DNA from 2 places in the Cytobacillus dafuensis genome. Region 1 is predicted to be linked to the other one. Evidence: predicted binding sites of a transcription regulator. Region 1 holds the regulator's gene; the other holds the start of a gene.
The links. The regulator NrdR, encoded in region 1, represses ribonucleotide reductase genes. The targets are predictions, from matches to a motif close to AACACNATATATNGTGTT.
Positions count from the first base shown of each region.

Region 2: a site for NrdR is predicted at 5,965-5,982, ahead of FSZ17_RS15845 (vitamin B12-dependent ribonucleotide reductase). Genes of this name have one in related genera too.

Region 1 covers NZ_CP042593.1:3,627,087-3,639,854, reverse strand. Annotated here, with positions in the region: gene coaE (dephospho-CoA kinase) at 1-18, shown strand, start outside; gene FSZ17_RS17385 (glyceraldehyde-3-phosphate dehydrogenase) at 194-1,225, shown strand; gene speD (adenosylmethionine decarboxylase) at 1,545-1,919, shown strand; gene nrdR (transcriptional regulator NrdR) at 2,414-2,875, shown strand; gene FSZ17_RS17370 (replication initiation and membrane attachment family protein) at 3,104-4,507, shown strand; gene dnaI (primosomal protein DnaI) at 4,522-5,451, shown strand; gene FSZ17_RS17360 (putative sporulation protein YtxC) at 5,622-6,497, shown strand; gene thrS (threonine--tRNA ligase) at 7,000-8,931, shown strand; ribosomal protein L20 leader region at 9,191-9,318, shown strand; gene infC (translation initiation factor IF-3) at 9,471-9,974, shown strand; gene rpmI (50S ribosomal protein L35) at 9,990-10,190, shown strand; gene rplT (50S ribosomal protein L20) at 10,216-10,575, shown strand; gene FSZ17_RS17335 (DUF1294 domain-containing protein) at 11,065-11,340, shown strand; gene FSZ17_RS17330 (TVP38/TMEM64 family protein) at 11,405-11,974, shown strand; gene FSZ17_RS17325 (hypothetical protein) at 12,264-12,680, opposite strand.
Region 2 covers NZ_CP042593.1:3,315,518-3,328,285, reverse strand. Annotated here, with positions in the region: gene FSZ17_RS15880 (ABC transporter permease) at 1-130, shown strand, start outside; gene FSZ17_RS15875 (sensor histidine kinase) at 136-1,266, shown strand; gene FSZ17_RS15870 (response regulator transcription factor) at 1,263-1,865, shown strand; gene FSZ17_RS15865 (glycine betaine ABC transporter substrate-binding protein) at 1,907-2,791, opposite strand; gene FSZ17_RS15860 (ABC transporter permease) at 2,820-3,665, opposite strand; gene FSZ17_RS15855 (quaternary amine ABC transporter ATP-binding protein) at 3,653-4,921, opposite strand; gene FSZ17_RS15850 (GbsR/MarR family transcriptional regulator) at 5,225-5,761, shown strand; gene FSZ17_RS15845 (vitamin B12-dependent ribonucleotide reductase) at 6,127-8,685, shown strand; gene FSZ17_RS15840 (patatin-like phospholipase family protein) at 9,055-9,939, shown strand; gene FSZ17_RS15835 (SA1362 family protein) at 9,995-10,381, opposite strand; gene FSZ17_RS15830 (DUF1385 domain-containing protein) at 10,438-11,382, opposite strand; gene FSZ17_RS15825 (YqhR family membrane protein) at 11,654-12,160, shown strand; gene FSZ17_RS15820 (M24 family metallopeptidase) at 12,337-12,768, shown strand, end outside.

The DNA of each region.
Region 1 (12,768 bases):
TTGAAAAAGGGCCTATAAAGGGCTCTTTTTCAATGTGATTTTAAATAATATACATTAATAAGGTTAATAATATGTCTGAATTATAAAACATTAAAAATCCATATTTTAATCATTACAAATGTCCATTAATATGTTATACTAATTGCATCGGATAACAATAAAAGTATAACACTTATGCGGAAGGAGCCGTAAAATGAAGGCGAAAATTGCAATTAACGGTTTTGGAAGAATTGGACGAATGGTATTTAGAAAGGCCATTCTTGATGATAAACTTGATGTGGTTGCCATTAATGCAAGCTACCCTGCTGAAACTTTGGCACACTTAATAAAATATGATACAAATCATGGACGATTTGAAGCAGAGGTTGTTCCTGAAGATGGAGCGATTGTTGTAAATGGAAAGCGTGTTCAATTATTGAGCAACCGTAATCCTCAGGAGCTTCCTTGGAAAGAATTAAATATTGATATTGTGATTGAAGCAACTGGTAAATTCAACTCTCGTGATAAAGCAGCTCTTCATTTAGAAGCTGGTGCGAAAAAGGTTATCCTTACTGCACCTGGAAAGAATGAAGATGTAACGATTGTTATGGGAGTGAATGAAAACGCATTAAATATCCAGGAACATGATATCATTTCAAATGCATCTTGTACGACTAACTGCTTAGCACCTGTAGCTAAAGTTTTAGATGAGCAGTTTGGGATTGAGAATGGATTAATGACGACAGTTCATGCTTATACAAATGACCAAAATAATATTGATAACCCACATAAGGATTTGCGTCGTGCTCGTGCATGTGCTCAATCCATTATTCCAACTTCAACAGGGGCTGCGAAAGCATTAACATTAGTACTTCCTCATTTAAAAGGAAAGCTACATGGGATGGCTTTACGTGTACCTACGCCAAATGTGTCCCTTGTTGATTTAGTTGTAGATTTAAAATCTGATGTAACGATTGAACAGATTAACGAGGCATTTGAACAAGCTTCTAAAGGTGCATTACATGGCGTTTTAGATATTACTGATGAGCCTTTAGTTTCAATTGACTTCAATACAAATGAGCATTCAGCTATTATCGATGGATTATCAACAATGGTAATAGGATCAAATAAAGTAAAGGTTTTAGCTTGGTATGATAATGAGTGGGGCTACTCTTGCCGTGTTGTTGACCTAACAAAATATGTAGCACAGGAGCTTCATAAATCTACTGCGGTAAATGTAGGTTAATTAGAAATACCTAGACAAGCTTATGATGGCCTGCCAGTTAATTAATGGCAGGCCTTATTGTGTTATTCTGCATTTCTATATAGTTTTTTGATTTATTTTTAGCCTTATACAGCAGGACTCACTCGAGTCCTTTCACAATTTTTAAGAAATCATATTGCAAAAAGAAATTAAACAAAGTATACTAGTCCTCGTGAACTTCTTTAATTTTGTTTATAGTAGCTACTTAAAGGGTTAGGACCTCTTTGGACTAACTTTCCCCCGTGGTAGTTATCTGGAAATTAAGAATTTCATTATTATTCTTAAAGGGGGAAATTTGAATATGGAAACGATGGGTCGTCACGTAATCTCAGAACTATGGGGATGCGATTTTGAAAAGTTAAATGATATGAATTTTATTGAGCGTACTTTTGTGGATGCTGCTTTAAAGTCTGGAGCTGAAGTTCGAGAGGTTGCTTTCCATAAATTTGCACCTCAAGGTGTAAGTGGAGTTGTCATTATCTCGGAGTCACATTTAACTATTCACAGCTTTCCTGAGCATGGTTATGCCAGCATTGATGTATATACGTGTGGTGATCTTGACCCTAGCATTGCTGCAAATTTTATTGCAGAAGCGTTAGGTGCAGAAACGTGTGAGAATATTGAAATTCCACGAGGTATGGGTCCAGTTCAAGTTAAACAAGCAAATGCTTTATAATTTGACAAAGAGTAAAAATTCAGAGGTGTATCGATACACCTCTTTTTATTTTGTTATCAATTAAAAATAGCACAAGGTGCTAGACATATCTCAAATTCGAGAAAAGTAATACTTAATCTTAAAAAAACAAATCGTCTGACTTTATCGCAGATTAACGGGCTGTAAGACCCCCACTTCAAGAAGTTGAGTTAAGAATAAATTTCTAAGTGGGGGATCAACAGCCCGTAAAAGCCGGACGACGGACAGGATGTCCTAGTCAGGCGAAAGCCACAGGACGTGGCGTTTTGAGCGTGATTGGTTCAACTAACAATCAGTGGGGGATGAAGGAAAACCCCCACTGATTGAAGTTTCATTTTATCCTCTAATTTAACACCACTAGTCAATTCTTCAAAAAAGCTGTGAATTGTTTTCCTTTAAGTATTGGGCTTTTTTCAATTAAATAGTACAATAAAGGTATCTCAATTTTTGATCGAATAGAATCCGGAGCTGATTGAATGAAATGTCCATCATGTCAAAATAATAACACACGTGTTCTAGATTCCCGTCCGGTTGATGAGTATAGGTCTATTCGCCGAAGAAGGGAATGTGAGGCGTGTGGATATCGTTTCACGACTTTTGAAAAAGTCGAGGAAATTCCACTTATTGTTGTAAAGAAAGAGGGAACAAGAGAGGAATTCAGCCGTGAAAAGATTTTGCGTGGTCTTATTAAAGCATGTGAAAAACGTCCTGTTGCACTAAAAGAGCTAGAAGAAATCACTTATAGTGTTGAGAAAGAACTGCGCAGCAATGGTGTTTCTGAAATTCAAAGTGAATCTGTTGGTGAAATGGTTATGGATAGACTTGTGAAAATCGACGATGTTGCCTATGTGCGATTTGCATCTGTGTATAGACAGTTTAAAGATATAAATGTTTTTATAGAAGAATTAAAGGAATTAATGAAGAAAGAAAAGGAATAATGAGCAAGGCGCTTACGCTTTTCTTAGCTAATAGGAAAGTTTAAGTTTATTTACGTACTAAAATATAGTGTGTTTTCAATTAAATATCCGCTAAGAAGATCGCATAAGAAAAACTAAGGCATTCGCCAAAAAGAACTTGGCGAATGCCAAGTTTATCTAATGAGCTGAAGAATTTCTTTAGCTCTTTTTTGGTGGCATAAGTATTTTTTACATGAAAGGTTGATGACAATGGCTCAGCATTGGCAGGAAATGCTTCCGATTGACAGATATGCAGTAGCCGCTAGAGGACTTCTGCATGAATATGACCGGAAAGTGCTGACCTTTTTGTACCAGCCTTTAATCGGTTCTACTTGCTTTAGCTTGTATATGACTCTATGGTCTGAGCTGGAAGAAAATAGATTATGGTCTAATTCCAACACCCATCATAGCCTAATGAACTTTATGGACTTAGGCTTAAGTGAAATTTACAAAGCGCGCATAAAGCTTGAGGGGATTGGCCTACTTAAGGTATATGAAAAAAAGGATAATAATTCAAGGTCATTTATTTATGAACTTATTCCTCCATTAACACCGGAGCAATTTTTTTTAGATGGCATGTTAAATATATATTTGTATAGAAAAATAGGCAAAAATCAGTATGCGAGGCTGAAGCGCTTTTTTTCTGAAGACAGTTTGCAATCTAAAGACGACTATTCTGAGGTGACTAAATCATTTCAAGATGTCTATATGACCACTCATATAGATTCAATTTCTTATGATGTAGAAACAGAACAAGCGATGAAGGCTGCAAACGGAAACAGTTTTATTGGTAGGGAGGAAAACGATCCCATTCAAATAAGTCAAGACACATTTAATTTTGAACTTCTTGAAGCAGGATTGAATGAATCTCTCATTCCGAAGAAAGCTTTGACTAATAAAGTGAGGAATGCAATTAGCAATCTTGCATTTTTATATGGATTAGATGCTATTCAAATGAAAAATATCGTCATTAGTGCCATTATGGAGGATGACGAAATTAATATTGAAGAATTGAGAAAATCAGCTCGTGATTGGTATCAATTTCAACATAATGACCAGCTCCCATCTCTTGTCGACCGCATACAGCCAGTTACACATCGAATTCAAAAGAAGGAGCCGTTATCGAGAGAGGAAGAATTGTTGCATGCTCTAGAGATTACTTCCCCTAGACAGGTTCTTAAGGATATTTCAGGAGGGGCTGAGCCATCTAAAGCAGATCTTCAAATTATTGAAGATGTTATGTTTCACCAAAAGCTTTTACCAGGAGTCGTTAATGTTCTTATCCAATATGTTATGCTTAAATCAGATATGAAATTAACAAAGGGATATGTGGAAAAAATAGCTAGCCATTGGGCAAGGAAGAAAATTAAAACAGCGAAAGAGGCAATCGATTTAGCAAAAAATGAGCATAAACAGTACATGGAATGGGCTGAAGGGAAGAAGAAAAGAACGAAAACGGCAGGAAACAAGAAGGTGATCCGAACAGAAATGCTTCCTGATTGGTTTGAAGAAATCGATAACCCTGCCCCAGAGCGTAAAAATAAATATAATGAACAAGAACTTGAATTGAAAGAGAAAGAATTAAATGAAATATTAAAAAGATTACAAACGTGAAAGGAGGGTAAGTAATGGAAAGAATAAATGATACATTAAAAAGATTGGCTGGCAACGAGGACTTCCAGAAGAGGTATGAACAGCAGCGAAGACAAACATTAAACCATCCAGATGTGAAGGCCTTCTTAAAGAGCCATGAGGACCAATTAACAGACAGCATGATTGAGAGAAGTTTGGTCAAACTGTATGAGTATTGCAATCTGAGCAAAGAGTGTAATAAATGTCCTAGTCTCGACGGCTGTGTAAATTTTATGAAGGGATATCATCCTAAACTTGTCATTCAAAGAGGAAGTATTGATATTCATTATGATACATGCCCTCGGAAAGTCGTAGAAGATGAAAAACGTAAAAATGAAAAACTAATTCAAAGCTTGTATGTTCCTAGAGATATAATTGAGGCTTCTTTTGCTTCAATTTACAAGGATGCCGAACGAATTGATGCAGTTAAAAAAGCAGCATCGTTTAGTATGAACTATACACCAGGTTCTAGGCAAAAGGGGTTGTTTTTTCACGGGAAATTTGGTGTAGGCAAATCGTATTTATTAGGGGCAATAGCTAATGAACTCGCAAAAAAGAAAGTATCTTCAATGATCGTTTATGTTCCTGAATTATTTAGAGAACTGAAAAGCTCGATAGCAGATTCAACACTGAATGAAAAGATTGAAAGAATCAAAAAAGCTCCAGTCTTAATGTTTGATGATATCGGCGCCGAGACCATGTCAAGCTGGACAAGGGATGAGGTGCTAGGTCCTATTCTTCAATTCCGTATGCAAGAAAGTCTCCCTACATTCTTTACGTCTAATTTTGATTTTCAGGAGCTTGAGCATCATTTAACATATAGCCAGCGCGGTGAGGAAGAAAAAATGAAGGCGAAACGGATAATGGAAAGAATGAAGTATTTAGCTGAACCCGTTTTAGTTGAAGGTCAAAATAGAAGGGTATAAAAATAGTTAATACAAACATGAAGTAAAGCAAAGGTCTTAGTTGAACCTTTGCTTTATTTTTTTCTAATATCCTCTAAATCGATACAAGTACTTTCAGATGCTTAAGTCTATTTTGTCCAACTCCCCCATATACATTTATAACAGGAATCTTGTTAACAGGGGGGATTTGGTTGATCGAAATCACTTTCCAGAAGAAAGAAGATGCAATGAATATGTTTGAATATTTACATTTTTATCTTGCCTCTTCTACACTAGCTAATAAAAATATTCTTCAAATTGAAGATCAACATATAGTACGAATAGATATTAATCCGAAAATGAAAAATCATTTGAACATAATAAAAGATGTTTTTTATAAGTTTATAAAAAAAAGCAAACAAGACGTTTGGTTTCGCAGAATTCTGTCAGAGCATTATTATTATAAAGATGAAGAAGAACAGCAGCAAATACTTGAAATTATTCACTCTTTGTTAGAAGGAAACAGGGAAGAGTTAACGGCATTTTTAAGTGAAATTGATATGGAACGAGATTTAAAAACAGCGATAAACGATCTTTTTGATGAAAATATTTCCTTTTCTTTTGATTCCTTTGTGAAATTCAGAATGCGCCCTTTAATGATCCAGATGGCTAAATATGTAGAAATATCAATTGATGAATATAAAATGGAACAGGAATACCAAATATTCATTCAAACATTACGAGATTTTTTGGCTAGACAAAAGGAGAAGCTCTGGTCTATTCATTTACTAATTGATGATGGAATTCACTTTTTTGATGAGAATTTTTTTGAGATTAAGCGAGCAGATCTCAAACGAATGATCGATCGGAAACTTCTGTTTAATCATCCGGTATACGTTGATTCTGTTACGATTGCTCCGCTGCTTTCGATTGCACCAGCAGTTATTTATTTATATTCAGAGGATATTGAACAGCCGCTAATTAGAACAATCCATAATATTTTCGAAGAAAGACTGATTCTTGGATCAATAGATGAATTTTATAAAAATAAAAGAGAGCTTTCATTTATTGCAGATGAAAAAATATAAAGCCCCCTTGATTTTCCTGAAATAACAATCTATAATACGTACATAATATGAAAAGCAGTTTTTCGTAATATGCATAAGTTATGATGAGGACAATGGTATTCTTTTTACGGTTTATAGAGAGGGAAGGCTCGGCTGAAAACTTCCTAACACGATTAGAATACTTACCACCTTTGAACTCCAGTTTTGAATCTTGATTGAAGATAACTGTATCCTTCTCAGTAAAACCTTCCTCTTGACGAAAGAGAAGCAAGAAGGTCAAGGAAGCAAGGGAGAGAGGACCGGAGCGTATCGAATACGTGAGGATCCGCCCGAGTGCAGCTGACGAAGAGATTCGCCGCTTATCATTCGTCAAGTAGTATGAGCTGGCGGCTCAAAAAGCCGTTATTTTCTACAAGTCATTTTCCTTATTGGAAAATGTGAAGTAGGGTGGAACCACGTGTTAATAACAACTCGTCCCTTTTTAGGGACGGGTTTTTTTATTTTTATAGAGGAGGAAAAAGTGATGTCAGAAGTTATTAAAGTGTCGTTTCCAGATGGTGCTGTAAAGGAGTTTCCTAAAGGAACGACAACAGAAGAGATTGCCGCTTCAATTAGCCCTGGTTTGAAGAAGAAGGCAATTGCAGGAAAAGTAAACGGTCAAATGTATGATCTTCGCCGTCCAATTGAAGAAGATGGAGCTGTCGAAATTATTACACAGGACAGTGCAGAAGCATTAGAGGTTCTGCGTCATAGCTCTGCTCACTTAATGGCTCAAGCAATTAAGCGTTTATACAAAAATGTTAAGCTTGGTGTCGGTCCTGTTATTGAAGGCGGTTTTTACTATGATATTGATCTTGAGGAATCCTTAACACCAGAAGATCTTCCGCTTATTGAAAAAGAAATGAAAAAAATCATTAACGAAAATATTAATATTGTTCGTAAGGAAGTTAGCCGTGATGAGGCGATTCAGCTTTTTAAGGAAATTGGCGATGAATATAAACTTGAGCTCATCGAAGCCATTCCTGCTGATGAAACAGTAACAATTTATGAGCAAGGGGAATTTTTTGACCTTTGCCGAGGTGTTCACGTCCCATCAACAGGCAAACTGAAAGAAATAAAATTATTAAGCATTGCGGGTGCATACTGGCGCGGAAACAGTGATAATAAAATGCTTCAACGCATTTATGGAACAGCCTTCTTCAAAAAAGAAGATTTGGCCGAGCATTTACGCTTGCTTGAGGAAGCAAAAGAGCGTGATCACCGAAAGATTGGAAAAGAATTGAACTTATTCATGAACTCCCAAAAGGTAGGTCAAGGCTTGCCAATGTGGCTTCCAAAAGGAGCAACGATTCGCCGTATTGTTGAGCGCTATATTGTTGATAAGGAAGAACGTTTAGGCTATAACCATGTCTATACACCAGTAATGGGAAGTGTTGATCTTTATAAAACTTCCGGCCACTGGGATCACTATCAAGATGATATGTTCCCTGTCATGGACATGGACAATGAGCAGCTTGTTCTTCGTCCAATGAACTGTCCTCACCATATGATGATTTACAAGCATGGCATTCATAGTTATCGTGAACTTCCAATTCGAATTGCAGAATTAGGAACAATGCATCGCTACGAAATGTCAGGTGCCTTATCCGGTCTACAGCGTGTACGTGGAATGACATTGAATGATGCACATATTTTCGTTCGCCCAGACCAAATCAAAGAAGAGTTTATACGTGTTGTTCAATTGGTTCTTGAGGTTTATAAGGACTTTAATATTGACGACTATTCTTTCCGTCTGTCTTATCGTGATCCACAGGATACAGAGAAATATTTCAACGATGATCAAATGTGGGAAAAAGCACAATCAATGTTAAAAGAAGCGATGGATGAGATTGGACTAGACTATTTTGAGGCTGAAGGAGAAGCTGCCTTCTATGGTCCGAAATTAGATGTCCAAGTAAAAACCGCTTTAGGTAAAGAAGAGACGCTTTCAACTGTTCAATTAGACTTCCTTCTACCTGAACGCTTTGATTTATCGTATGTAGGGGAAGATGGAAAGCCACATCGACCAGTTGTTATCCACCGTGGTGTTGTTTCAACAATGGAACGCTTTGTAGCCTTCTTAATTGAAGAGTATAAGGGGGCATTCCCGACTTGGCTTGCTCCGGTTCAAGTTCAAGTGATTCCTGTTTCACCAGATGTACATTATGACTATGCGAAGCAAGTTCAGGAACAGCTTCAAGCGGAGGGCTTCCGAGTTGAACTAGATGATCGTAACGAAAAAATCGGCTATAAAATCCGTGAAGCCCAAATGCAAAAAATACCATATATGCTCGTAGTTGGTGATAATGAAGTGGCTGAAAAAGCTGTCAATGTCCGTAAATATGGAGAGCAAAAATCCGAAACGATTTCCTTTGCAGACTTTACTGCAGCATTGAAAGAAGAAGTAAAACGCTAATGAATGGGAGAGGCTTTTGCCTCTCTTTTCTATTTTGAGCGTAAAGTAGTAAACATGGACAAAAAGTTGGAAGTTCACTAAAATAAACAAACTACAACATAATTATCTCGGGAGTATCACTATAATTAATTTTTAAATCTCAAAAATGTATTGCATGATTTCTATTCTTTTGTTACAATTTTCTTCGTTGTGATAAAAAAGACCGTTTGACATGATATAACCTTTGTGATATAGTATCTAAGGTAATTGAATACAGTTTGAGGAAAAGAAGAAGCACCCGCTTCTCACCTGATTGACGCAATGAGCAGTTGGCAGGTTTTACGTGAACATTTTTTGTTTATTTTGTCCGTAAAGTGTGGGTGTTAGCATCCACACTTTTTTTATTGGTTTAATACAAACTGCTTTTATTAGCAGAAATGTTATGTATACTTGCGATTTATTATTTTGTCTGGTGTAGTTGGCTTCTTTTTAAAAGTCATTCTTGACCCAAACATTGTGTTCGCATTAATCCTTGGAGGTGTCTAACTATTAGCAAAGATATGTTGTTAAACGAGGGCATTCGCGCCCGTGAAGTTCGTCTCATTGATCAAAACGGCGAGCAATTAGGCATTAAATCAAAAATTGAAGCACTTGAAATTGCTTCACGAGTAAATCTTGATCTAGTTCTTGTTGCACCGAATGCGAAGCCTCCTGTAGCCCGTATCATGGACTATGGAAAGTTCAAATTCGAGCAGCAGAAGAAAGAGAAGGAAGCTCGGAAAAATCAAAAGATCATCAGTGTTAAAGAGGTCCGTCTAAGTCCGACAATTGAGGAACATGATTTTAATACTAAACTTCGAAACGCAGTTAAATTCCTTGAAAAAGGAGATAAGGTAAAAGCGTCAATTCGATTCAAAGGACGTGCCATTACTCATAAGGAAATCGGACAGCGAGTATTAGTTCGCTTCGCCGAGGCTTGTAATGAAGTGGCTACAGTTGAATCACATCCAAAAATGGATGGTCGAAGCATGTTCATGGTCTTAGCACCTAAAAATGAAAAGTAAGAGGAGGAATCCCTAATGCCAAAAATGAAAACTCACCGCGGCGCTGCTAAGCGTTTCAAAAGAACAGGTTCTGGAAAACTTAAACGTTCACATGCTTACAGAAGCCATATGTTCGCTAATAAATCTCAAAAACAAAAGCGTAAACTTCGCAAAGGAACTCTTGTTTCTTCAGGCGATTACAAACGCATCCGTAACTTACTAGTAAATCTTAAGTAATATCCGAAATTAGGAGGGAAATCATATGCCACGTGTAAAAGGCGGTACAGTTACTCGCAAACGTCGTAAAAAAGTTCTTAAATTAGCTAAAGGTTATTTCGGTTCAAAACATACATTATACAAAGTTGCTAACCAACAAGTAATGAAATCATTAATGTATGCTTACCGCGATCGTCGTCAGAAAAAGCGCGACTTCCGCAAACTTTGGGTTACTCGTATTAACGCAGCAGCACGCATGAACGGTCTTTCTTACAGCCGTTTAATGCATGGTTTAAAGCTTGCTGGCATCGAAGTAAACCGCAAAATGCTTTCTGAATTAGCAATTGCTGACGAAAAGGCATTTGCTGAATTAGCATCTGTTGCAAAACAAAACTTAAGCAAGTAATAAGAATAGCGGTAGGTGCTTAACTAATGAGGAACGCAGATAATAATGCAGCCTCAAGTCGTTGGTACCTGGAGCTAGATATAAATGAAAAGCCATTCTCAAAAGTTTTGAGGATGGCTTTTCATTTAGGAACAATTTAATAAAAATGGACCACTTATTTAACCATTTTAATAGTAGAATTTTATCGCAGATTAACGGGCAGTAAGACCCCCACTTCAAGGATTCGCGTATGCAAAGAAGAGTAAGTGGGGGATCAACTGCCCGTAAATGCCCGTAAAATGAACACAGACTAAAAGCGCCACATCGTGTGGCAACGTCTGCGTGACCCACTTCCTGTGGGCCGCAACTAACCATCAGTGGGGGACGAAGGCCGACTAAGAACGCCACGTCCTGTGGCAACGTCGGCACTAGCACGTCCTGTGCGTCGAAAAACCCCCACTAATGGAAGTTTCACTTTATAGAGTGATAGAATATTTTCACAGAGGTGACATGGTGCTAAAATTAATTATTTCCAGTTTTATTATAATGAATCTCGTTGGACTTTATATAATGAAAGTAGATAAGAAAAAGGCTAAATTGAACCAATATCGTATAAGTGAAGGGACTCTATGGCTTGTTGCTTTCTTATTTGGAGCGGTCGGAATGACGCTTGGAATGAAATTATTTAGGCATAAAACAAAGCATTTCCAGTTTAAATATGGACTTCCATTCTTATCAATTGTAGAAATAGGTCTCTTCCTATATCTCATCAATCTTTTGTCATAACGATCTTGTCCTCTAAATAAGCTGTAAGAGACAACATGGAAATCAGCAAATAGAGGGTGAGAAAATGAATGATCAGTTATCATTATTGTTTGTGATGGTTGAAACAGCTGGCATTTTAGCTCCGATCGCCTTTATATTATTTCATATCCTTAGACAGTTTTTATTTATTCCAGTGCCACTTGTTTGTCTTACAGGGGGAATATTGTTTGGGAGTATTTTTGGAAGTATATTTTCCATTATTGGCTTAATGTTGAGCAGTATCCTCTTTTATTTTCTCATTAGCCGAATGCCAAAAACTCATGCGAAACTTACGAAATTGAAAAAACGGTGGTTTGGTGAGTATCGTAATTTGAGCGTAGGCCAGGTTGCGGTCTTAAGGCTTATTCCATTTATTCATTACCACTTATTAAACTTCTGTTTAATTGAGCGAAATAGAAGCTTCCATGTTTATCTGAAAAATTCGTGGTTAACAAATTTTCCATTAGCCATTTTCTATACAGTGTTTGGTGAATTTATTAGTCGCTTTACTCCATCTATGATTCTCCTTATTTTATTTTCTTTAGGAATTCTTGTATTTATATTAAGAGAAAAAGTCACCATCATTAAGTGGAAAGAATTTTTTAAAACAGCATAAGTTAAAAGTTAAGGGGCATCTCTTAAGTCGACTTTTCGGCTTAGAGACACCCCTTCTTGCGTTTTAGCAGTTTATTCTATTTGATTAGGCTATGTTAAACTTCTCTGTTGATTTCCGCTACAGGCACTCGCTTTCCGCGGGCGGTCCGGAAGCCTCCTCGTAGCTATCGCTCCTGCGGGGTCTCCCTTTGACTCGCATCTCCCGCAGGAGTCTCGCGCCTTCCGCTCCAATCAACAACAAAATTGCTTTTTCAACACTGAGCTTTAATACAGCCTTTGACTAATGACTCTCAATTATGTTCACTAAAAGGTGTTTCAGGCTTCTTACTCTTTTCCATGAACTCTTTAATCGGGCTTTTCCAGTCAATTTTAGCATTTGGATAATTTTCAACTATTTTTCTTTCTATAAATTGTAAATCTTCGCGTACCATCCCTTTTAAAGCAGCAACTCTATGAGGCCAAATAAATATTGAAATCACTTCGAAAGCGTTTTCGGTTGTTCCTAAATATTTTTCCCCTTCAAATAGGACGCCTTTATAGGTGATCAGAAAATTTTTACGTACATTGTCTTGATCATCTAAAAAAAAGTACCGTTTTTGCTCATGCGCAAGTTCTAGCTTGCGTTTCGGGTTTAAAATGTATTTAATGATGCTATATATAAGAAAAATAATGAGTGCAAATAGCAGGAGACGTATCAGCCACACCATAACAAGACCCTCCAAAGTATTTTCTAATCATTACGAATAACTCAACAAAAAGTTTCAACTTTTTTTCTTTTTGATATAATTTTTTATG
Region 2 (12,768 bases), 310 kb from region 1:
GAATGGGGCATGGCAGATTATTCGTGGAAACAGTCCGGAGCTGAAAAATATTATGATTCTAATAGGTTATCTCTTCCTCTTTATGCTATTATCGGGATATATTAGGAGAAAGCAGGAAGCGGCGGTGTAGTGTATATGAAAAAGAGGAAGGGGAAATTTGAATTTTTCCCAGAGAGATATGGATTCTTTCCATATATCTTTTTGATTTATCTATTTATGCCAATTTATTATATCTTTTATGAATCTGACTGGAAAAGGTTTGTCGGATATGCATTGGTATTATTGTTTACTGTCGCATACCGGAAGCTTTATTTTAACACGAAGTCTTTTTCAAAATGGCTGATCATTCAAGTTTTAATTATTCTTATTCTGGCAGTCTTTTATAATATCAATAATATTTTTTTAGGATTTTTCCCAGCAAATTTCATTGGCTGGTTTACGGACAAAAAGAAATTTTATAATGCACTGATCCTTTTTGCAATCGCAATTATTATACCGTTATTTTTGCATTCGGATGTATTCTTTTCTGCCAGCATGTTATATTTTATCCCTTTTATTGTGATTATGTTTATTTCACCATTTGGTATACGATCTATGAATAGTAAATTGGAGCTCGAACAAAAATTAAACGAAGCAAATGAAACAATTAAAGAATTGGTCAAACGTGAGGAAAGAATGAGGATTGCCCGTGATCTCCATGATACTCTTGGCCATACATTATCTTTAATTACATTGAAAAGTCAGCTCGTTGGAAAGCTGATAACGAAGGATTCTGAGAAGGCATTAACAGAGGTCAAAGCAATTGAAAGAACCTCTCGAGCGGCCCTTGCACAGGTGAGAGAGCTTGTTTCCGATATGCGGACGATATCGGTAGAAGAGGAGTTAACTCATGCTAAATCTATTCTAGAAGCTGCAAATATCTCTTATGAGCTGCAGGGTGACTCGAAGTTAAAGGGTATTCCAGAACTAACTCAAAATATACTGAGTTTATGTCTAAGGGAGGCTGTGACGAATGTGGTTAAGCATAGCCAGGCCCAAAAATGTCTCGTTTGTATTTTAGAAAAGGCAGGGGAGATCTTGCTGAGTATTCATGATGATGGAAAGGGTCTTAACTCTAATAATAAATATGGAAATGGTTTGAAAGGGATGACAGAAAGGCTTGTATTAATTGATGGAGACTTGAATTTAACATCTGAAAATGGAACTAAGCTTATGATAACGGTTCCGGTTATCGTTAAAGAAAGAGAGGCAGGTGTTATCTCATGATTAGAATTGTCATTGCAGAGGATCAGGGTATGCTTCGCGGAGCACTCGGGTCACTTCTTAGTTTCGAAGAGGATATAGAGGTAATCGCACAGGCGAAAAATGGGGAGGAAGCGCTTCGATCAATCCTTGCTCTAAAGCCAGATGTTTGCCTTATGGATATTGAAATGCCAATTAAAAGTGGTCTGGAAGTAGCGGAAGAATTGAAGACTCTTGGATCAGATTGCAAAATTATTATATTAACAACATTTGCAAGACCTGGATATTTTGAACGTGCAGTTCGAGTGGACGTACATGGGTATTTGCTAAAGGATGGATCAAGTGATGATCTGGCAGTAGCGATAAGAAATGTGATGAAAGGAAAACGGGAATTTTCTCCTGAATTAGTTTTTGGAAGCATGAAGGAAGAAAATCCATTAACTGAACGTGAGCGAGAAGTGTTAAGAATGGTTGCGGACGGGAAAACAGCGAAAGAAATTTCTGTAATCCTTTTTTTATCACAAGGGACCGTCCGTAATTATATGTCTGAAATCATAAGTAAGCTGCACGTGAAAAATAGGATAGAAGCAATTACTGTTGCGGCGGAGAAAGGCTGGATATAGAAGAAGGCAATGCCATAAGTGACATTGCCTTCCTTTTCTTATTACTTTTTCAAATCCTCAATCGAATCAATATCCATATAAGCAGGAACAACTAATCCAAGTTTAGTTCCCTCCATATTTGCGCCAAGGTCCTCAAATTTGCCATTAAACTTTTCATAATAATCAGCATGGGTGAGGGGGAGCCATGCTGCGACACTAGCATCGAGGCTTCCGTCAGCTACTCCGGCCCACAATGGGCCTGCTTCAAGCTGGCGAAGGGTAACATCATATCCTAGCTCTGTTAATACTTGTGAGATGACATTTGTACTTGCAATTTCGCTATCCCAAGCTACATAGCCCAATGTTATTTTATCACCGTCTACCTTTTCTACACCTTCTGTCCATGTAGACACTTTGTCAGCATTTGCTTTTACCCATTCATTGGCAGCTTTTTCTGGATCTTCTCCATCAGTGATTTTTACCATTACATCTGCCATTTCATCTGCAGTCCAATTGAATTGATCAAGAACCTTGTAGGCAGATGGATGATCTTCTGCTAGCCCTAAACGTGCGATCGTATTGATATTTTCTTCACCGCCGTATACGCCTTTTGGATCCTCTAAATATTTCAGATCAAATTTGGAGAACATCCAGTGTGGTGTCCACCCAGTTACAATGATAGGCTCTTCCTTGTCATATGCCTTTTTAAATGCTGCAGTCATAGCAGCACCTGAGCCTTCTACTACATTCCAATCACTAAGTTCATATTCTTCAACAGCAGCTGCTGTTGCCTTCATTAATCCTGCACCTGGATCGATACCGATGATTTTGTAATCAACACTTTCCCCGACCGAAGCTTTTGTATCTCCTTTATCTGTTTTATTTTCATTTTTACTAGCGTTGTCTGATCCACATGCCGCTAGTCCTATTGTGAGAACAGACACCATAAAAGCGGACAACCATATTTTCTTCAACTTAGTTTCCCCCTTGTCTTTTGATTCCTATATTTTGGGTAATACGGTCAAGGATGATGGCAATAACCACAATAGCTAGACCAGCCTCAAAACCTTTTCCGATTTGAATCTGTGTAACTGCACGATAGACATCCGCTCCAAGTCCTGGAGCTCCAACCATAGATGCTATGACAACCATAGATAATGCCAGCATAATGCTTTGATTAATTCCAGCCATGATTGTTTGCATGGCTAGGGGAAGCTGTACCTTTAATAATCGCTGGCTTGTTGTGGAACCAAATGCCTCAGTAGCTTCAATAATATCTGCCGGTACTTGCTGGATTCCTAATATTGTTAATCTGATTGTCGGAGGCATGGAAAAAATAACAGATGCTACTACACCTGGAACAACCCCAATGTTAAAGAAGAAGATTGCAGGAATAAGGTACACAAATGCTGGCATTGTCTGCATTAAATCCAATATTGGTGTAACAATTTGTTTCACTCTCTTGCTCTGTGATGCCCAGATTCCGATTGGGACACCAATAATGACTGAAAGAACAACAGCAGTTAATACTAAAGCCAATGTTTCAAGCATCGGTTCCCAATAGCCTAAATTATCAATTAAGAACAACCCAATGATGGTAAAAAGTGCAATTCCTTTTGATGCTAGCCTCCATGCTAACAAACTTAATAGGATCATAAATAGATAGGATGGGATGAATCCTAATCCTGTAACAAGACTTTCAACAACAGTTTCAAGTCCTTCTGAAACACCGTTAAAGGCTGCTTCAAAAGTGATGGTCAGCCATTCAACAAATTGATCAACCCAATCCGCAATCGGTAGTTTTGGAATTAAGCTTTCCATTTATTCACAACCCCCTTTTCGGACTGACTTACAGCAACTTGATTATTCGCTTTTTCTAAAACATTAATGACCTCATTGTTTCCTGCCAGCGCTCCAATTACAGCACCTCTGACAAGAATGCCTTGAAGACGATTATCATCAACAACTGCAACTGGAATTGTCGCAGTTGAAACCTTATCAAATAAATCCGTTAACAATGTATCACTTGCAACCTTTTGTACATCCCGATCTACAATTTCTTGTAAATTTTGCCCCTTTTCAACTGCTGTTTTAGCAGTTGCAGCATGAATGGTGCCAATAAGCGTCTTTTTCTTATCTACTGCATAGATGCTTGATATACCAAGATCCTTCATCATTTGTAGAGCAACCCGAGGCCCTTTATCAATTTGTACGGTTTCAGCTCGTTTCATTACATGACCTGCTGTCAGCACTTTAGACAAATCGACATCCTCAACGAATCTCTCAACATATTGATTAGAAGGATTCATTAGAATTTCCTCAGGTGAGCCGATTTGTACAATTTCCCCATCCTTCATTAAGGCAATTCGATCCCCAATTCGAAGAGCTTCGTCTAAATCATGGGTAATAAAGATAATCGTTTTTTCCATCGATGACTGCAATTCAAGCAATTCGTCCTGCATGTCTTTACGAATTAGAGGATCTAACGCACTGAAGGCTTCGTCCATTAATAGAATATCTGTATCATTTGCCAGAGCCCTTGCAAGTCCGACACGCTGCTGCATTCCTCCGCTTAGTTGTTTAGGAAACTGGTCTTCATAGCCTTCTAGACCAACAAGCTTTAATGCCTTCATTGCTTTTTGCTTTCTTACTTCTTTTTCAATTCCTTGCACTTCCAAACCATATTCCGTGTTTTCAAGGACCGTTCTGTGTGGAAGTAAAGCAAATTTCTGAAAAACCATGCTTATATTTTTCCGACGAACATTCTTTAGTTCATCCTTTTTCATTTTTGTTATCTCTTTTCCATCAATCCAAACTTCACCCAAAGTTGGATCGATAAGTCGATTTAATGTCCGGACTAAAGTTGATTTTCCGCTTCCTGAAAGTCCCATGATGACAAAAATTTCACCTGAATAAACATCAAAGGAAGCTTGGTTTATACCGACAGTCGAGCCGGTCTTTTTCAGGATTTCTTCTTTAGAACTGCCTTCCCTTAATAGCTGTAATGCCTTCTTGGATTGTTTCCCAAATATTTTTGTTACGTTTTTAACGCTTAATTTTACATGTTTATCATTCAAAATAGTCCCTCCCGTTCAAACCACACCGGCTAATGCGACCCTTTAATTGTATTATTAATAGAAAATGTGGGCAAAGCTGGTAATCAGGCATATTTAGTCGTAAAGTGCGTACAGAATAAACTGAACATACCGTAAAAGCGGATTACTTAAACTTCCTTTCATATCCTCCCATATACTCATTCAATTGCTTCTTTACTTTCAAAAAAAACATGTTAGTCTATTAAATGGATATTTCATTTTTTCTCAAGCCTTAGGGCGAAAGCAGAAAAAGTTAATTTTTCATTTATGGATGTGAATGATTAAATGGATGGGAAAGAACAACTTGATCATGTAAGAGAACGGGTCATCGAGACGATTGCTAAAAATATGAATTTATATGGAGTAACAGATTCCATTGGGCGATTATATGGGATGTTATATTTTCAAAATCATCCAATGACACTAGATGAGATGAAGGAAGAGCTCGGGATGAGTAAAACAAGTATGAGCACTTCTATCCGTCACTTATTGGAGCTTAAAATGGTCGAAAAGGTGTGGAAAAAAGGGACAAGAAAGGATTTATATAAGGCAGAGGAAGACTGGTATCAAACATTTACAGATTTTTTTACTATTAAATGGCGTGCAGGGATCTCCATGAATATTTCCGCAATGTCGAAAGCGATAACGGAGCTTGAAAAAATAATAATATTTGAGGATCTTGATGAGGAAGTTAGATCAGCAGCAAAAACAGACATTGATAAAATGAATGCAGCACTTCAATATTATGAATGGTTAAATCAATTGGTGGATAGCTTCGAATCAGGAAAAATTTTTGATTTTATTCCAAGGGATAAAAATTAGGAATGAGATATCGGCACAGGTGAGTAGCCTGTGTTTTTCTTTTTGGGAAAACCTGCACTTTAAAGATTATGTTTCCAAATAAATGTGCAAGCCTCAAAATATATTAAAATTTGTCAAAATCTGTCGCGAATCTTTGATATTCTCTTTTTTTCTCTCGATTCTAGTTTTTTTTGAGCTTGACAAAAAAAGTGAAACGTGAATCAAACACAACATATAGTGGTTCCGAAAATATTTTCGCTACTACATGTAGATTTTGTTGTTGATTTTAAATATCCACTATGATAACTTAAGATTATTAACTATCAACTAGAATAAACAAAAACTAGTATTAAAATTGAATATTTTCTTTTGAAGGAGTTGTAATAATGTCTGTAGCATTAGGACAAAAAATGAGTTTAAACATTGAACAATTAAACGAAGATATCCGATTATTTCCTCAGGTACATCCTATTACCTCTGATATGAAAATGACCCACAAAGGGGTTTCCCGTTTGGTCATGCTGGACAGATATACATTTAAGGATACTGAAAAGATTACTTTGACTAATGGGGACTTTATCGTATTAACCATCAAAGAAGATCCTAAATTTCCTGCACGTGGACTTGGATACATTTTAGATATCGATTGGGAAAAAAAGTTAGCAACCGTTCTAGTGGAAGAAGATTACAGAGGGGTACTTGATGACCCAGAAGAATCACAAACTGGAATCATTAAGAGATCTCTAGATGTCATTGAAAAACCGCTAGAGCTTTTTTATGAGCAAATCGCAAAACGTAATGCAACTGGCCTGGCTTCAGTTGAAAAAACAGAAGAGAAAAGGCAAGAATGGTTTGAAAAGTTTTATCAGGAGTTAGCAAGCCTTAATTTTATCCCTGCTGGACGCGTTCTTTACGGTGCCGGAGCAGATACAGATGTAACATACTTTAACTGCTATGTTATGCCATTTGTTCAGGATTCTCGTGAAGGAATTTCTGAACATCGCAAACAGGTCATGGAAATCATGAGCCGTGGCGGTGGAGTCGGAACAAACGGCTCAACCTTGAGACCGCGCAACACGCTCGCTAAAGGCGTAAACGGCAAGTCATCCGGATCGGTATCATGGCTGGATGATATTGCGAAATTAACACATCTAGTTGAGCAAGGTGGCTCCCGCAGGGGCGCTCAGATGATCATGTTAACGGATTGGCATCCAGACATTATTGAATTCATCATTTCAAAAATGCAAAATCCAAGAATTTTACGATTCCTTCTTGAAACAACAAATGATGAAACCATTAAGAAATACGCAAAAGAAAAACTAAAATTTACTCCTTTCACTGAACAAGAATTAGCTATGTATCAAGGGATTATTAACTATAAGAGCATTCCTGGATACGGTGGCTTCAATGAGAAAATTATTAGCGATGCAGAAGAAAAGCTTGTTAATGGCGGTACTTATTCTGTTCACAATTCTGAATTCCTAACTGGTGCAAATATCTCTGTTTGCTTAACAAAAGAATTCATGGCCGCTGTTGAAAATGACGCAGAATACGAACTTCGCTTCCCAGATGTCGAAAGCTATGAAAAAGAAGAAATGCAGATCTATAACGAAGAATGGCATAAAGTTGGGGATGTTCGTGAATGGGAAAAGCTCGGTCATAAAGTTCGAGTGTATCGTAAAATCAAAGCAAAAGAGCTTTGGAACTTGATTAACATATGTGCAACTTACTCAGCTGAGCCAGGAATTTTCTTTATCGATAATGCAAACGACATGACGAATGCGAAAGCATATGTACAGAAAGTAGTTGCGACAAACCCATGCGGAGAGCAACCTCTCGCACCTTTCAGTGTATGTAATTTAGCGGCTGTGAATCTAGCTGAAATGGCAGATAAGGAAAACAAGACAGTTGATTTTGAAAAATTAAAGAAAACAGTCGAAGTTGGAGTTAGAATGCAAGATAACGTCATTGACGCTACTCCTTACTTCCTTGAAGAAAATAAAAAGCAAGCCCTAGGTGAGCGCCGTGTCGGCCTTGGCGTGATGGGGCTTCATGACCTTCTTATCTATTGCGAATCAGAGTATGGTTCAGAAGAAGGCAATAAACTAGTCGATAAGGTATTTGAAACAATCGCAATAACAGCTTATCGAGCTTCGGTAGAGCTTGCAAAAGAAAAAGGAAGCTTCCCATTCTTAACAGGGGAAACAGAAGAAGGAACAAACAGATTACGTAAAGCATTTACTGAAACAGGATTCATGAGTAAAATGCCTGAAGATATTCGTAAATCTATTTTAGAAAATGGAATCCGTAATTCTCACTTGCTAACTGTTGCCCCTACAGGATCAACAGGGACAATGGTTGGGGTATCAACCGGATTGGAACCATATTTTTCATTCTCTTACTTCCGAAGCGGACGTCTTGGAAAATTCATTGAAGTGAAAGCAGATATCGTACAGGAATATTTAGATAAGCATCCAGAAGCAGATTCAGAAAATCTTCCAAATTGGTTTGTATCTGCGATGGAATTAGCACCAGAGGCACATGCGGATGTTCAATGTATCATCCAACGCTGGATTGATAGTTCCATAAGTAAAACTGTTAATGCACCAAAAGGATATAGTGTTGAACAAGTAGAAAAAGTATATGAGCGTTTATATCGCGGTGGTGCTAAAGGCGGAACCGTTTACGTTGACGGATCACGTGATTCTCAAGTTCTAACCTTAAAAGCGGAAGAAAACAATTTTGAAGAAACAAGAGTAGACAAAAAAGAAAAAACAAAACCTCATGTTGTTCTAGTCGATACAATTAATGAGCTGCAATCGACTAACGTGATTGGTTCAGAGGTTGGCAATACTTGTCCAGTTTGTCGTAAAGGAAAAGTTGAAGAAATTGGTGGCTGCAACACTTGCACAAATTGTAATGCCCAATTAAAGTGCGGACTATAAAATTAAATATTTTAATAATGGGGACGTCTCATAAGTCGATTTATCGGCAAAGAGACGTCCCTTTTTTGGCTAATAAGAAAGTTTAAGTTTATTAACGTACTAAAGTAAAATGTGTTTTCAATTCAATATCTTTAAACAAGATCGCATAAGGAAAACTAAGGCATTCGCCAAAAAGAACTTGGCGAATGCCTTAGTTTTTCTAACGCTTCTGACAATGCTATCAATTATTTGAATATAAAATTTAGGAATGAATTTCTTTTTTGGACAGGTCTACCTTCATTACAGTTATAAAAAATTTCATTGTCCACTGTACTATTTTCAGATTCTCTTGATTAAAGATGTATAAAAAAAGCAACAGGGGTGTCTGCTGTGAATATTGATGGTGTTTTTTCTGGAGGAGGTATAAAAGGGTTTGCCCTTATTGGTGCTTATGAGGAGATTGAAAAACGAGGTTTTTGCTTCACTAGGGTAGCGGGTACTAGTGCTGGATCAATTATAGCTGCATTAATAGCAGCTAAGTATACAAGTAATGAAATTTATCAATTAATTGATGAACTGGATTTAAAGAAATTTTTAGATACACGCAAGACTTTTGTCCCTTTTGCAGTCACGAAATGGCTACTGCTTTATTGGCGTTTAGGCTTATATAAAGGGGAGGAGCTTGAGAATTGGATTGCTGACAAGCTTGGAGATAAAGGAATATGGAAGTTTTCAGATTTACCTCCACAAGCATTACGCATAATTGCCTCAGATCTAACGAATGGCCAGCTCATCGTATTGCCAGATGATCTTATTAAATATGGGATCGAGCCAGGCTCATTTTCGATTGCTAAAGCAATTCGCATGAGCTGCAGCCTTCCTTATTTCTTTGAACCTGTAAAGCTTAATGTGAAAAAAAACACGAATCTTATTGTTGATGGCGGGGTATTGAGTAATTTTCCGATGTGGCTTTTTGATAAAGAAAACATTAAGAAGGTTCGTCCTGTTTTGGGGGTACAGCTAAGTCACAATACTTTAGAAAGGCCAAAAAACAAAATTAATAATGCAATTCAAATGTTTGAAGCTTTGTTCGAGACAATGAAGGATGCACATGATTCTCGTTATATTTCTCGAAAACATGCACGTAATATTATTTTCATTCCAACAGAGGGGGTGCTAACAACAGAATTTCAATTAACCCCTGAAAAAAAGAAAGCACTTGTTGATTTAGGCAGGAATAGTGCCAAGCAATTTTTCAGTCAATGGAGCTATTAAAAATAAAAAACAATCGGCTATTCGCCGATTGCTAATACTTAATTCGATCGAGCGTTTAAAGAGAAGCCCGATCTTTCTTTTTTCCTTTTTTCCCTTCGATTACAGTTAAATGCGAAGACGACTTTTTTCGCGTTCTCTTAATAGTTGTTAAAGAACCAGTCGTTGTTTTGCGATTACTGTTTTTTGCAGGATTATTATGCAATATTCGTTTTTTCGATTTTCTCGCTGCACGATTGAATGCTCGTTGCTCTTGTTTTTTAGGGCTAGCTTTATAAAAGCGTTGAAAAATAAAGTACACAATAGCACCTACCAATAAAATGACAGCTATTCTCCGCAAAAAACCGGCGGGATTTGAAATCAAACTGGTTGAAACTCCTAAAACAGCAAGAAGAATAATACCAGAGATTACGAATAAGGAAATCCGATTTTTCAAGAAAGCCACCTCCCTATGAGCATGATGAGCATTTTTCCAATCTTTTAAACTTATTGCCGTTATTTTTAAACGATTTCTTCTGTTTTCAGAAGGTTTTCAGTTTCCTCTTCTTTTTTTAATAATTCTTTAAAAGAAAGAATGGCAACCTCAACCTGATCATCAGTAGGTTCCTTAGTTGTTAGCAGCTGTAGCCAGAGACCAGGAAGACCTAAATATTTTAATAAAGGCACATTTCTAACTTTATTTGTTAATTGCAAAACTTCAAATGAGATGCCAAGAACGACAGGAATAAGGGCTATTCGATTTAGGACTCGGACATATAATGGTTCAGTCGGTACAAGCAAGTAAACAAAAACGCCGACTAAAACTGTAAATAAAATGAAGCTGCTGCCACATCTGTAATGTAGACGAGACTGGGCTTGCACATTTTTAATAGTAAGATCTTTCCCGTTTTCAAATGCGTTTATTACCTTATGCTCTGCACCGTGATATTGGAACACTCTTTTAATAATCGGTGTCAGTGATACAAAGTATATATAAGCAAGCAATAAGAGAAGCTTAAAAAAACCTTCGACTAATATTTGTGCAAGATGACCAGGGAAAATTGGCTTAGTTAATTCAGCTAAAAAGACAGGGACGAGAGTAAAAATAAACTTACCAAAAAGGAATGATAATACCCCTATTGCAGCTACACCAAGCCACAATGTTAATTTAGAGCCTTCTTGTTCATTCAGTGTAAGATCCTCACTAGGATCCAAATCATATCTTTCTGTTGAAAAGTTTAAATGCTTAGAACCGTTTGCACTTGCTTCAATAATGGCAACAATTCCTCGTATAAAAGGAATTTTTTTTAGAAATTTTAAAGAAGGGTTAGATTTTCGAGGCAGCTCGAAGTATTCTATCGAGTCATCCTTTCGACGAATAGCGGTCACATAATGATGTTTCCCACCAAACATAACACCTTCTACAACCGCTTGGCCACCATATACTGGTTTTTGATCCTTTGACATGCGTTTGCACCAACCTAATTCGAACTCGGAATTAACAGCTAAATCTGACATTAATACTGTAGAATTTATAAAGCATAATACTATTTAGGCATGGTACACTTTGATCTTCAAAGCATCAATCCATTTAAAGCTGTATATACCTATCCTTATTCTACTAAAAATTCAATAAAACCTCTAGGAATGACATGTATTTTTAATTTAATTACTAATTTAATTCTGGCATGCAAGGGAAAAAATACTGGGGGCATAATAGTTAAAGGAGGTGGTTTTTATGTCAGAAGAAAAACAGCATGAAGAAAATCACAGAGATAGACCGATGACCTTTATGAATATGGTGATCCTAACAGGTTTAATTGGAGGGATTTTCTGGAGCGGACTAGGTTATTTAGCGTATATCATAAATTTAACTGAAATCAGTCCAAATGTGTTATTGGAGCCATGGGCACTTGGAAGCTGGAAAAAAGGCTGGCTAGGGACCGTTATTTCGATCGTTATGATCGGAGTTGTATCTATCGTTGCCGCACTTTTTTATTATGCAGTACTACGAAGATTTCCAAGTATGTGGGTTGGAATCTGCTATGGGTTTATTCTCTTCTTGTTAGTCTTTATCGTATTAAATCCAATTTTCCCAGGGATAAGCCCTTTCTATGACCTAGGAAGAAATACAATCATTACTTCTATCTGTATATATGTTTTATATGGTGTATTTGTAGGGTATTCAATTTCATATGAAGAACGTGAAATGAACTATAAAAAAAAGAAGGAAGCTAAAGTCTAATTCTTTATATTCAGCGATATAAAACTTTAAAGATGTAATATGCAAGCACAATTGTTCGTGGTAGTTAAATTAATTTCAACTATGATAAAATATTCTTGTTATTCAATAAAAGGATGTCACTGGTAAGTAATACTAAAGACAGCCTAATATAAAGTATCGTAAAGGGGAGAGAGAGGATGGAAAAATTACAGAAACTTCGCTCTAGTTTTGAAAAACTAGGAATTGATGGAATGCTTATTTCAAGTGCGTATAACCGCCGATATATGGCAAATTTTACTGGTTCTTCAGGTGTCGTACTAATAAGTGGGGAAAAAGCACAATTTATTACAGATTTCCGTTATATTGAACAAGCGACAAAACAATGTGTTGGATATGAAATTGTGAAGCATACAGGCTCAATTCCAGATGAAGTGGCTGACCAGGCAAAAAAATTAGGCATAAAAAAGCTTGGATTTGAACAGGATCATTTAACTTTTTCTTCGTATAAAGCATATGAGAAGGCGCTGGAAGCAGAATTAGTACCTGTTTCTGGTGAACTTGAAAAGTTACGCTTGATAAAGACTGAAGCAGAGATTAAGATATTAAAGGATGCAGCGAACATTGCAGAT